DNA from 3 places in the Bacillus haimaensis genome. Region 1 is predicted to be linked to each of the others. Evidence: riboswitches for the same ligand, from Rfam matches in the RefSeq annotation. Region 1 holds a riboswitch; each other region holds the start of a gene.
What was found. Region 1 has a riboswitch for cobalamin ahead of ABN702_RS14275 (ribonucleoside-diphosphate reductase subunit alpha). Riboswitches for the same ligand answer to the same signal wherever they lie in the genome.
Positions count from the first base shown of each region.

Region 2: it holds a riboswitch for cobalamin, as region 1 does, so the genes downstream of both, ABN702_RS06795 (DUF4430 domain-containing protein) here and ABN702_RS14275 (ribonucleoside-diphosphate reductase subunit alpha) in region 1, are expected to answer to the same signal.
Region 3: it holds a riboswitch for cobalamin, as region 1 does, so the genes downstream of both, ABN702_RS11750 (acyl-CoA thioesterase) here and ABN702_RS14275 (ribonucleoside-diphosphate reductase subunit alpha) in region 1, are expected to answer to the same signal.

Region 1 covers NZ_CP158164.1:2,811,749-2,816,022, forward strand. The annotation lists gene ABN702_RS14265 (aldo/keto reductase) at 1-50, opposite strand, end outside; gene ABN702_RS14270 (STAS domain-containing protein) at 244-1,083, shown strand; cobalamin riboswitch at 1,206-1,401, shown strand; gene ABN702_RS14275 (ribonucleoside-diphosphate reductase subunit alpha) at 1,758-3,992, shown strand; gene ABN702_RS14280 (ribonucleotide-diphosphate reductase subunit beta) at 4,014-4,274, shown strand, end outside.
Region 2 covers NZ_CP158164.1:1,342,772-1,347,045, forward strand. The annotation lists gene ABN702_RS06785 (response regulator transcription factor) at 1-96, shown strand, start outside; gene ABN702_RS06790 (ATP-binding protein) at 93-1,862, shown strand; cobalamin riboswitch at 1,954-2,156, shown strand; gene ABN702_RS06795 (DUF4430 domain-containing protein) at 2,363-2,779, shown strand; gene ABN702_RS06800 (ECF transporter S component) at 2,784-3,284, shown strand; gene sigX (RNA polymerase sigma factor SigX) at 3,634-4,170, shown strand; gene ABN702_RS06810 (GerMN domain-containing protein) at 4,160-4,274, shown strand, end outside.
Region 3 covers NZ_CP158164.1:2,313,082-2,317,355, reverse strand. The annotation lists gene rsgA (ribosome small subunit-dependent GTPase A) at 1-538, shown strand, start outside; gene ABN702_RS11755 (alpha/beta fold hydrolase) at 637-1,425, opposite strand; cobalamin riboswitch at 1,702-1,879, shown strand; gene ABN702_RS11750 (acyl-CoA thioesterase) at 2,020-2,490, shown strand; gene ABN702_RS11745 (TIGR02206 family membrane protein) at 2,557-3,294, shown strand; gene ABN702_RS11740 (hypothetical protein) at 3,591-3,869, shown strand; gene ABN702_RS11735 (cyclic-phosphate processing receiver domain-containing protein) at 4,025-4,274, shown strand, end outside.

The DNA.
Region 1 (4,274 bases):
TGGACAATCCTGGAAATGGAAACCTCTTTAGACAGGTGTATCTTTTCCAATTATCATCACTCCTTTCCTTCTTCAAAATGGATTATACTAGGTTGCCGGAGAATTTACCAATTTAATTGAGAGAAGGATTCCCTTAAAAAAACAAAACTTTTTTCCTATGTGAAGCATGTAAAGATATACATCTGTTCTACTAATGATTAGAATAAAGATAGATAAAAATTGACAAAAAGTGAGGATACTACCATGCCTACAGCAGTACACTATAAGATCGGGAAGAGAATGCTAGAATCAGAGATTGAACTATCAGAAAGAATATTGAATGAAATAAGGCTTGCTTATCCTGAAATTTCGGAATACCGGGATCCACATCATCAGGCAGCAATAAAAGAAATCTTCCAGACTCTTATCAAATTTATTGGGAAGTACGTGCAGGACCCGGTAAATACATTATTGGATGAGGCAAAAGACTGGGGTGAATCCGTGGGAATCATGTCTGTTCAGGCTGGCGGCTCCTTGGAGAATGCATTATCCAATATGACGCTGTATAAGCGGGCACTATGGACCTTCATTCAGGAGGAAGGTGCCAAAGAAGGCATTCACCTTAATCAACTTACTGAAATTTTCATCCACATTGATGAGATTTTCAATATCATCGTCTACGGCTTCAGCCATGCATTCACAGTTGCATCCGAACAGAAGATACAGGACACCAGGACTAGCTTCATAAGGCTTTCCATCCCGATCGTGCCACTTTTCGAAGGTCTTGCGGTTCTGCCTTTAGTTGGGGAGATCGATGAGCTAAGAGCAAGCATATTGATTGAAGAGACTTTGCAGAAAAGCAAGAACTTGTCCATCAATAAGTTGATTGTTGACTTTTCAGGCGTATATAATTTGGATCAGACGGTAGTGCACACTTTAGATCTGCTTATCCGTTCCCTGAAGTTAATCGGGATTACACCGATCATTACCGGGTTACGACCGGAACTCAGCCTGCAATTCATCTCCACTGGGGTGAGTTTGACAGATATCCAGATTACAGGGTCCATCGAACAAATTCTCCAGGATTTCCAATTGAACAAATAGGAGCCGCGCTTATTGCAGCTCTTTTTTTATTTTTTGATTGTAATATACTTAAAGATGGATTATGATAGATTTATCACAAAAACACAAAATACAGTTATTTGAATATATAAAATAACTATATATAGTATTATTGCGAAAAAGGTGTCTTTAACAAGACTTAATAGGGAATCCGGTGAAAATCCGGGACTGTCCCCGCAACTGTAAGTGCTGACGAATTGAATCACCACTGTATAAGTAGGCTTAACGGCTCTTATATGGGAAGGGTCAATGTAGGAAGAAGCACAAGTCAGGAGACCTGCCTTTTCGAACTAGTTTCTTATTCTTCGGGAGTTGAGATGATGAAACGGTGCTAGAAGCTTGCATGAATCAATACCCCTTCTCTATTGAGTTGGAGGTATTTTCCATGTCGTATTCTAATATCGTTTGATCCACTCAATCCTGGGTGGATTTTTTTTATTAGGCTCTTTTCGTAAAGTTTATTGCTTATGTCCGTAAAAAATCGGCATTTGGATTTTTTACAGCATATTTCCCTGTATTATTCAAAAGAAAATAATTCTACTACATGGGAAAAGAGCACGAAAGCAAGTAATGTTACGTGTTTGCGTTGGATACGTCAAAAGCAACAATGTATGCGAAAACAGCCTTTTATTATTGCGAAACGGAGTGAACGGCTAATGATTACTTCAACTTTAAATAATACGAACAAGGCATTGGACAGCAAGGATTGGATCCTTGGTATATTGGAAGAATTCCCCCACTTGGAAACAGAATCCTTCAATGAAAAAACAGATAAGCTGGTTGGAAGCCAAAATACGGAAATCTATAAGCATCTTACCTTGGAGGCGATTGGCTACATTTCGGAGAGTGAGCCAGATTGGACCTTTGTTGCCGAACGTATCCTTTTGAAACAATTATATGAAGAAGCATGTGAGACACGTGGCACAGATAGACCCTATGATAATTTTCACTACCTTTTGCATTCCTTGGTGGAAGTAGGCATTTTTCATCGTTCACTTCTGGATTCATATAGCATTGAAGAAATAAAGGAATTGGAAAAGGCCATCAATCCGGAGCAAGACAAGCTTTTTACATACATCGGCCTCAAGACGCTGGCAGACCGTTATCTGTCCCGTGGCTACAACAAGGCTCTATGGGAGCTGCCGCAGGAAAGGTTCATGATTATTGCGATGACCTTGATGGCCAAGGAAGAAAACAATCGTCTTGCTCTGGTAAAAGAGGCATACTGGGCACTCAGCAATCTGTATATGACGGTCGCGACACCCACCTTCTCCAATGCCGGGAAAAGCTATGGCCAGCTATCGAGCTGTTTCATCGATACGGTGGATGATAGCTTACAAGGAATCTATGACAGTAACACAGATATTGCCAATCTATCAAAGTCAGGTGGCGGAATCGGCGTGTATTTAGGAAAGATCCGCAGCCGAGGAAGTGATATCCGCGGCTTCAAGGGTGTATCGAGCGGGGTCATTCCCTGGATGAAGCAGTTGAACAATACCGCTGTAAGTGTAGATCAACTGGGACAGCGCAAAGGGGCCATCTCTGTATACTTGGATGTCTGGCATAAGGATATTTTCTCCTTTCTCGACAGCAAGCTCAATAACGGCGATGAGCGGGTGCGTACCCATGATCTATTTACCGGTGTCTGCCTCCCCGATGTATTTATGGAACAGGTGGAAAGCCGAGGCGACTGGTATCTGTTCGACCCGCATGAAGTGAGAAATGTGATGGGCTATTCGCTTGAGGATTTTTTTGATGAACAAAAGGGCGCTGGCAGCTTCCGTGATAAATATTGGGAGTGTGTGCACCACCCTTCCCTGCATCATGATAAAGTACCAGCCATCGATGTGATGAAAAGCATCATGCGTGGCCAGCTTGAAACAGGAAGTCCGTTTATGTTCTATCGCGACGAGGTCAATCGTATGAATCCCAACCATAACCTTGGGATGATCTATTGCACCAACCTTTGTACAGAAATCACCCAGAATCAAAGTGCTACCACCATGAACCAGCAATTTGTAAAGGACGGGGCGATTGTGACGGTGAAAACCCCTGGAGATTTTGTTGTTTGCAACCTCTCCTCCATCAATCTTGCGCGGGCTATCCCTGCTAAAGTCCTAAAAAGATTGGTAGCTATTCAGGTTCGTATGCTCGACAATGTCATTGATCTTAACAACATTCCGGTCCTTCAAGCAAAGCTGACCAATGAGAAATACCGTGCAATTGGTTTGGGAACATTCGGGTGGCATCATCTTCTTGCCTTGCAGGGAATCAAATGGGAAAGTGAAGATGCGGTACAATTTGCAGACTCACTCTATAGAGAAATCGCCTTTTATACGATTCAGGCAAGTGCAGCCTTAGCAAAGGAAAAAGGGGCATACCCAGCATTTGAAGGCTCCGATTGGCATACGGGAGAGTATTTCAGTAAAAGAGGTTATCAAACAGATGATCTTTTTGATTGGGGAGGCTTACAGGAGCAAATAGCTTTAAGCGGCATCCGAAACGGCTATCTCATGGCAGTGGCCCCTAATGCTACCACCTCAATCATCGCAGGCAGCACAGCAAGCATCGATCCCATTTTCCTGAAAGTGTACTCCGAGGAAAAAAAGGATTACAAAATTCCAGTGACTGCCCCTGATTTGGATGCAAGCACCACATGGTTCTATAAATCTGCCTACCATATCGACCAGCATTGGAGCATCGCCCAGAACGCGGCCAGACAGAAGCATATTGACCAGGCGATATCGTTTAATCTGTATGTGACCAATGGAATCAAAGCAAAGGCGCTCCTTGATCTGCATCTGGATGCATGGAAGCAGGGATTGAAGACTACCTACTATGTCAGGTCCACGTCAAAGGAAATAGAAGAATGCGATTCTTGCGCAAGCTGATAACTTAGGAGGGAAACAATGATGACTGCTTCACTGACTTCTCGATTACTGATGGACGCAACCGCTCCAAACCGATCGACGAAAATAATAAACGGCCAAAGCTCGAACGTGCTGAACTGGGACGATGTCGCCTTTTCCTGGGCCTATCCCAAATACAAAAAAATGCTGGCAAACTTCTGGTCACCATTTGAAATAAATATGTCCCAGGATATCAAACAGTTTCCCGATCTTACATCGGACGAAAAGGATGCCTTCCTGAAAATCATCGGACTTCTTGCATTG
Region 2 (4,274 bases), 1.5 Mb from region 1:
CGCGAAAAGTTGAATAAAGTATCAGAGCCAGCTTCCAAAATGATTGTGACCGTATGGGGCGTAGGGTACAAGTTTGAGGTCGGCAGTGACTCATGATTTGGAAAAGTGTAGTTGGTAAGCTATGGCTAACCATTTTACTTTTAGTATCCTTTGTGCTTTTTGTACTTACAATCCTGTTGCTGGAGTTTTTCGAAAACTATCATGTCAGTGAAGCTGAAAAGGACCTGACAAAGGATGCAAAAAAAATATCGCTCATTCTTGAACAGCATGCAGATAGTGAACAGGCGATGAGTATCGCATGGGAGCTGGTGGATGAGGCGACAAGGGTGGTAGTGTTCTCGGATGAGAAAGACTTTAGCCATTCCCCAAACGAAACGCTCAGTCATCTTCCGGCTTCCTTTTTCCTCGATGATCCACAACTCTCCCTTGTGTTCGAGGATCAGCCGATTGTTACGAAAAAAACCTATTTATCCGATACTAGCATAGATGATGAAATGTATGGGGAAATCATGATCGTGGGGGTTCCGCTACACCTGGATGAAACACAGGATGGAGCTGTCTTCATCTATCAATCCTTGCTTGCCATCAAGGAAACAACAAAACAGACAACCCAGCTCATTTTACTCGCAGCCGGATTTGCCATTTTCCTAACAACGATTTTTGCATTCTTCCTATCTACGAGAATTACAGCACCTCTCCGGAAAATGAGGGAGGCTGCGTTTGAAATTGCACGAGGCAAGTTTGATACAAAGCTTCCGATGCTCACTCACGATGAAATTGGGGAGCTTGCGATGGCATTCAATCAGATGGGACGCCAGTTGAAATTCAATATAAATGCATTGAATCAGGAAAAAGAGCATTTGGCGAACATATTAAGCTCGATGGCGGATGGTGTTATCACCTTGAACCGTGACGGAACCATACTTGTCTCGAATCCTCCAGCTGAACGCTTTTTGCAAGCCTGGTTCTACCAGGAAGGCAGTGACAATGGGGAAGACCTTCCATCAGAGGTGAGGGATATGTTCCAGCGGGCGGTTTCCATTGAAAAGGAACAAGCAATTGAGCTCACCTACCAAGGGCGCACCTGGGTGATTGTGATGAGCCCGCTATACAGCCAGACGCATATACGTGGGGCGGTTGCCGTTATCAGGGATATGACGGAAGAACGCAGGCTAGATAAGCTCCGCAAGGACTTTATAGCGAATGTATCACATGAACTGCGTACACCGATTTCCATGCTGCAAGGATACAGTGAAGCAATCGTCGATGATATTGCCGGAACGGATGAGGAGAAAAAAGAGCTTGCGTCTGTCATCTATGATGAGTCCCTGCGCATGGGGAGACTGGTTAATGATCTTCTCGACCTTGCGAGAATGGAAGCGGGGCATATATTGCTGAACTATGAAGAAGCAAATGTTGCAGTATTTGTGGAAAAAATAATTCGCAAATTTCAGGTGCTGTCAAAAGAAAAGAACATCAGTCTAAGTTACGAGATGACAGGACAGGGAAAGATCGCATTTGATGTAGATCGAATGGAACAGGTTTTGACCAATCTGGTTGACAATGCGATCCGGCATACGGAAAATGGGGGGGGAATTACGATTCTAGTCAATTTGTCTGATCTAGGCCTGAAAATGGATGTAAAGGACTCCGGACACGGTATTCCTGAAGAGGATCTGCCATTTGTGTTTGAACGGTTCTATAAAGCGGACAAAGCGCGCACAAGGGGACGAGCAGGGACGGGACTCGGCCTTGCCATTGTAAAGAATATTGTCGAAGCGCATCATGGCCAGATCTCCGTTCATTCAAAATGGAATGAAGGAACGACATTTTCCCTGTTTATTCCACGAACAATGAGTTAATATGTTTAACATTAGCGAAAAATCTTGTTTACTATGAAACATTTTCTTGTCAGCAAGGGGCATATTGTGTAATATGAAAGCTAGTTAACTGAATAGTTTTGAAGATGTTGGTGTCACCTCGGTGGCTTAAAAGGGAATTTGGTGAAAGACCAAAACTGTCCCCGCAACTGTAAATGTGGACGAAATGAGATAACCACTGTATGTTCCGGCTTGAGAGATCAGGCTGCCATATGGGAAGGCTCAAAGTAGGGTGAAGCATGAGTCAGTAGACCTGCCAATTGTCTAAACTTAGTTTCAATGCTTCGGGGGTTGAGTGAGAGAGACGGCGTTTTCTATTATTTTTTTCATATGCCGTTTACACCTCATCCTTCAAACAGGATGAGGTTTTTTTGTTGCTTCGGAGAAAAGTTAACAACAAGAGGGGACTTATTATTCCAGCTGGAGGGATGAAAAGACCATTTTGCAGTTATACCTACTACATACATAAGGGGAAATGAACCATGAAGAAATTCTTACTGACACTACTAGCAGCATTTACATTGGCATTGACAGGATGTGCATCAGGGGAAAATAATACGAACTCCAACTCCTCAACAGAAGCGCCGATAGAGGAGAAGCAGCAGGAACAGCTCGAAACGACCATCAAGCTGACAAAGGATGGAGAAGAAGTAATCAACGAAAAAACTCTGGAATTTGAAGAAGGCGAATCATTGATGGAAGTGATGGAACGTAACTTCGAATTGACCCTGGACGATACCAAGGAATTTATAGTTGGTATTGATGGGGTAGAGTCGGATACAGCTAACTCCTATTTCTGGACATATAAGGTGAATGAGGAAGAAATCATGGTTGGTGCAAAAGAATACGTGCTCAAGGCAGATGATGTTGTACACTTCGACTATGCAAAGTGGGAATAGTTTTATGCCTACTAAAAAGCTTGCTTTATTAGGGGTGCTCATCGCTTTATGCGTAGTGGGGCGAATTGCATTCGCCTCCATTCCTAATGTTCAGCCTGTAACAGCAATCATCATCATCTGTTCCTTTTGGATGGGGCCGGTGACAGGATTGATTCTCGCTTGCGGCAGTACGATTGCCACCAATATGGTACTCGGAAGCGGCACATGGACGATCACCCAGATCATAGCATGGTCGATTATCGGGTTGATGAGCGGAATGATCGGCAAATGGTTCCATAAGACACCTGTCGTCATTTTGGCGATCTATGCAGGCATGTGCGGACTTTTGTACGGTTTTGTGATGTCACTTGAACGTTTGGTGGTAGGTAAGCTGTTTTGGCCCTACTATTTGGCAGGAATTCCATTCGATGTGAACCATGCGATCGGGAATGTGGTATTTTTTATTGTATTATTCCCTGTATTATCCAGGCTGCTGAAGGAAAGGGCGGCGTATATGCTTCAATGAACAGAAGGGAAGCCTTGAAAAGGGCTTCTCTTTTTTGGATGTAAGGCGAACCATCCTTTTCGAATATTGATAAACTTTAGCCTCTTCTGAATTGCCTGTCCCAGGATTCCACACAACAAAACAAAAAAGGTGCTCAAAGACCCCTACAAAGTTGAATGACCCTCCATTATAATGAAACAATATATACTGATTTTCCTGTTTTATATAAAAAGATTACCTTCAAAAATACCTATGAATATTTTCCTGAAAATTCCTAAAAGAATATAGCCAAACTGTAACTTTTGTCATATATTTGTAATGTAACTTTTTTAATATAGTATACGACTAATCTAATGAACGGAGGGAAAGGATGAATACGGTTTTTCAAGAGCTCTATGAAAAATATCACCATGATGTCTTTCAGTTTTTATTTTATATGGTAAAAAATAAAGAGCAAGCCGAGGACCTCGTTCAAGAAGTTTATATAAAGGTTTTGCGTTCTTACGATCGGTTTGAAGGAAAGAGCAGCGAGAAGACCTGGCTTTTTTCTATCGCCAAACATGTTGCAATAGATTCTTTCCGTAAGCAGAAGGGTTGGAAAAGTAAACTACTTGAAACTTTTGACTGGAGCACACAACAGGTAAAAGATCATGCACCACTGCCTGAAGAGATAGCTTTACAAAATGAACAGGTTCAACAAATGTACCGGTGTCTGGATAAATGTAAGATGGATCACCGTCTTGTCCTCGTCCTGCGGTACATACAAGCCTTATCAATCCAAGAAACTGCCCAAATATTGGGGTGGACGGAAAGTAAGGTGAAAACAACTCAACATAGAGCTTTAAAGGTCCTGAAGGCTCATATGGAGGAACTCCAAGAGAAAGGGGGGAACAGTAATGCGTCATAAACAGCGTATGGAGGAAGAACAACTCGAAAAGCTTTTACGGCAGATGCCTAAAATGAAAGATGACCGTGACCCAAAACAAATATATCGTGAAGTATATGATGGAC
Region 3 (4,274 bases), 500 kb from region 1:
AGTCAGTGTGAAAGATGAAACGGGACTTGAAGAGTTGGCCCCTTATTTTACTACAGGAAAAACTGTAGCACTTCTTGGATCTTCCGGTGCAGGAAAATCGACCTTGACGAACTACCTGTTAGGAGAAGAAAAGCAGGTCATTCAAGAGGTGAGAGGGGACGATGATAAGGGAAGGCACACAACCACCTATCGGGAACTGTATCTTTTGCCGACAGGCGGGCTAGTGCTTGATACGCCAGGGATGAGGGAGTTGCAGCTATGGGAGGCTGATGGGTCTACAGTCGGTCAGAGCTTTCAGGATGTGGAGGAACTTGCTGAACAATGCTACTTCAGAGATTGCAAACATGAGAACGAGCCAAGCTGCGCGGTCCGGGAGGCAATTGATGAAGGGACATTGGAGGAAGCAAGGTATCAAAGCTATGTAAAGCTGCAAAGGGAACTTGCTTATCTGGAACGAAAAACGAATAAACGGGCACAATTGGCAGAAAAGGATAAATGGAAGAAAATCTCGACAAGTGCGAAAAGTAGGAAGAAATAGCATGCAAAAACACAAGGGGCTCCTTGTGTTTTTGTATTTTCAGGTTCGCTCAATTCCCCACAAAAAAGAAGCTGAACATAAAATTCAGCTTCAATCTTTTACGCAATTATCTGCACCTTGCTCGCACTCTTCATAAAAGAAACAGCAAGATCATTGAATCGTTCACTTTCTTCAATATTGCAAACATGCCCGCAATTTTCAATGATTTCCATTGTAGAGTTCTCTTCGTTTGCAGCATATTTCTTTGTGCTTTCGAGGAACATATGGTCTTCAGAGCCCGATATATAAAGCTTAGGGATTTTATTTTTCGTCTCTGCCAATCTATCGTAGGTGGTGTAACCGTTCAGGCCGTATAAGACCCATCCCAGATAAGCTTCTTTAGAAAGTTTATAAGCTTCCTTGATGAAAGCTTTACGGGAATCGGAATGATTGCGCTTCGGTAATAGAACTCTCGCAAATATTCTATAAGGAACCATATGTGGAAGAATTTTTCTCAAAGGATAAAAGACGGAAAGTCGGCAAAGAAACTCGCCCCATTTTTTCAACTTCGGAGTGGCGCCTCCTAGAATCATCGACTTGATTGAAGATGGGGAACGCAGTGCAATTTCCTGCATAATAATGGTGCCAAGGGAAATGCCAACAAAATGAGCGGATTTTATTTTTAAGGCTTTCAGTATTTCAAGGGTTTTATCACAAGAGTACTCAAATAGATCCACACCTTTTGGATATGGAGTTTTTCCATGTCCTGGTAAATCTAGTAATAGTACATTATATTCAGAACGGAAAGGTTTCAATTGCTTGTAGAATATGGAAGAGTTTCCTCCAAAGCCATGAAAGAGCACAATCCATTCTTTTGAAGATGGGTGAATGAGAGTTTTATAGAACATAGGTTTCCTCACTTATGTTGCATATTTATATTCATGAATCCATACCCGGTTAATGGGGGTAGAAAAACTTGCAAGTATAAGTATACACACTAATACAGCCTTTACTCAACCTTCTTTTTTTACTATTTTGTGACAATGGAACCATCTGTGGGGTATCTTACTATTCAAGTCATGAAATTTTGGGCACTTACCTTGAAATTATGCGTAGAAAATCTGTATGAATAATCATTACTAGAAGATCTTGTTTAATGGTAGAATATAGGGGCAATATCAATTTAATCATCCAATTAATTAGATGTGCACGCACTTAATAGGGAATCTGGTGAAAGTCCAGAACTGTACCCGCAACTGTAAAGCTGACGAAATAGAGAACCCACTATTACTTTTGAGTATGGGAAGGGCTAGAGTAGGGAGAAGCTAAGTCAGGAGACCTGTCTGATTGATGAAGTACTATCTTCTTCGGGAGGTGAGAGATAGAACGAGGGTGCGTAAGGAAGGCTTTTTTATCAAGGCTTCTTTCTTGCATCCGTCTTTCACTCATCCTTATGCAGGGTGAGTTTTTTTATTTTTACTAATAAGGAGGATATTAAGCATATGAATACCAACAATTCCGTTTCTTCCAATCAATCAAGGACCATTCAGACGAGGTTGGTTCTGCCGCCTGATACGAATCATATGGGTACCATTTTTGGAGGAGTGATTCTATCGTACATAGATGAGATTGCAGCTATTACTGCAATGAAGCATTCCAGGAATGTTGTTGTTACTGCTAGCATCGACCAAGTGACTTTTCTTTCCCCTGCGAAGGTCGGGGATATTCTGACTCTTGAGGCGATAGTGGCCTCCACGGGAAGAACATCCATGGAAATTTTTGTGAAAGTGGAAAACGAAAATTATGAAACAGGTGAGAAAACGACAACCACCACATCATTTTTGACAATGGTGGCAAAAGGAAAAGATGGAAAGCCGACTCCGGTTCCAGGTGTGATTCCCGAGACAGATGCAGAAAAAATGCTTTTCAACAGTGCTTCAGAGCGCAAAAAGAAACGCTTGGAAAAAAGATAGCAGGAATTTACCATGGTGTAGTAGAAGTATGGAGAAAGAAATGAATACGAAAGGCGGTGATGAGAAGTGTTGGATTCTTATACCGACCCGAATGCTCTAATGGAAGGGACGATACTCTTGTCATCGTCCCATATATTTGCGCTGGTGATCGCATTGTCGCTCATTTTACTTTTGTACTTTCTACGAAATAGTAAATACACAAATGTGTATGGAAGGTGGGCAATTTTGGGATGCCTTCTTTTATCAGAGGCATGGCTGAACTATTGGTATATTACAACCGATATGTGGGATATAAGCTACACCCTCCCTTTTCAGCTATGCTCCATCAGCTTGTATCTGTGCATGTGGATGCTGATAACCAGGCAAACCTGGACATTTGAAGTGGTATATTTCCTGGGACTTGGTGGTGCGTTACAGGCATTGCTTACGCCAGAGCTCTTTTATGATTTTCCACACTTTCGTTTTCTGCATTTCTTTGCGGCACATATTGCCATCATCTTGTCGGTTTTTTATATGTTATGGGTGGAAAAGAAAGCCATTACATTTAAATCCATGTGGAAAGCGTTTGGGGCGCTGCAGCTTATAGCCATACTGGTATTCTTTATTAATAGGCAAACTGGCGGGAACTATATGTTTCTGGCCAGGAAACCTTCAAATGCCAGTATCATCGATTTGCTAGGACCATATCCATGGTACATCCTTTCGCTGGAATTGGTGGTTATCCTCATGTTTCTCATTCTTTACGCACCACTGCTGATTCTGAAAAAGAAAGCTTCACAAACTATCGATTTCGAAAAAACATAAAAAAGGCCCTTTCAACTTGGGTGAAAGGGCCTCCATATTAATATTTCTTTAACGCATTTTTTACATACTTATATACGCCGAAAAAGATCACAGCAAACACTATTACAACAAGTACATCTATTAAGACAGCCATCCCATTTCCTCCGGTACATTTTACTTATAATATATCTTTAATTCCCCCAATTTTCAATGGAAGGCTGCTAGTCCCTGTTCGAACCTCAAACATTTTGTAACAGTCCTGTCACATTCCCGCAATTCGTCATAGTATGTAGAAAAGACGGAAAGGGGGGACATGTGTGGGTACCCCACTAAAATATATACTTTCCTTATTATTGATAGCTTCCATTCTTTATGGCGGATTGGCTGCATTGACGTATAATTCCATTCAAATAAAAATCGAAAAGCTTGAAGTGCTGGAACAGGAATTATTGGAAAAAGAAAAACAAGGTGAAGTTTCCTATTCCTTTAAACAGGCCTACCTCAAGGAATATAATACCTATGTGCGTCTACAAGCACGACTTCAATCATTTTGGATGAAATGGATTTTTGATTTTCCGGATTATAAAAAGACGTAGTGTTTCTCCAGATTAAATTGGTACATTATTCCTGAGAAATGCCGTGAAACCTTGATGATAAAGGCTTTTGGCTTTCTCTTCAATCTTTATAGGAAAAAATTAGTAATCAAAGTATGTTACACTATACGTAAGTCGAAATAGTTGGAGGGATCATCTTGAAAATAAATGTCTTTCTAGATGATAGTCGCACATGTCCAGAAGGGTATATCCTTGCTGAAGACATTGACGAATGCCTCACCTTGTTAGAGAATAATGCGATCGAGCATCTATCGTTGGATCATGACTTACTCAATAGACATCGGAATGGTCTTATGCTCGTTCAAATTATGGTGGAGAATGAACTTTATGCAGAAAGAATTACGATTCATTCTGCAAACTCGGTTGGCAGTAAAGCAATGTACAAAT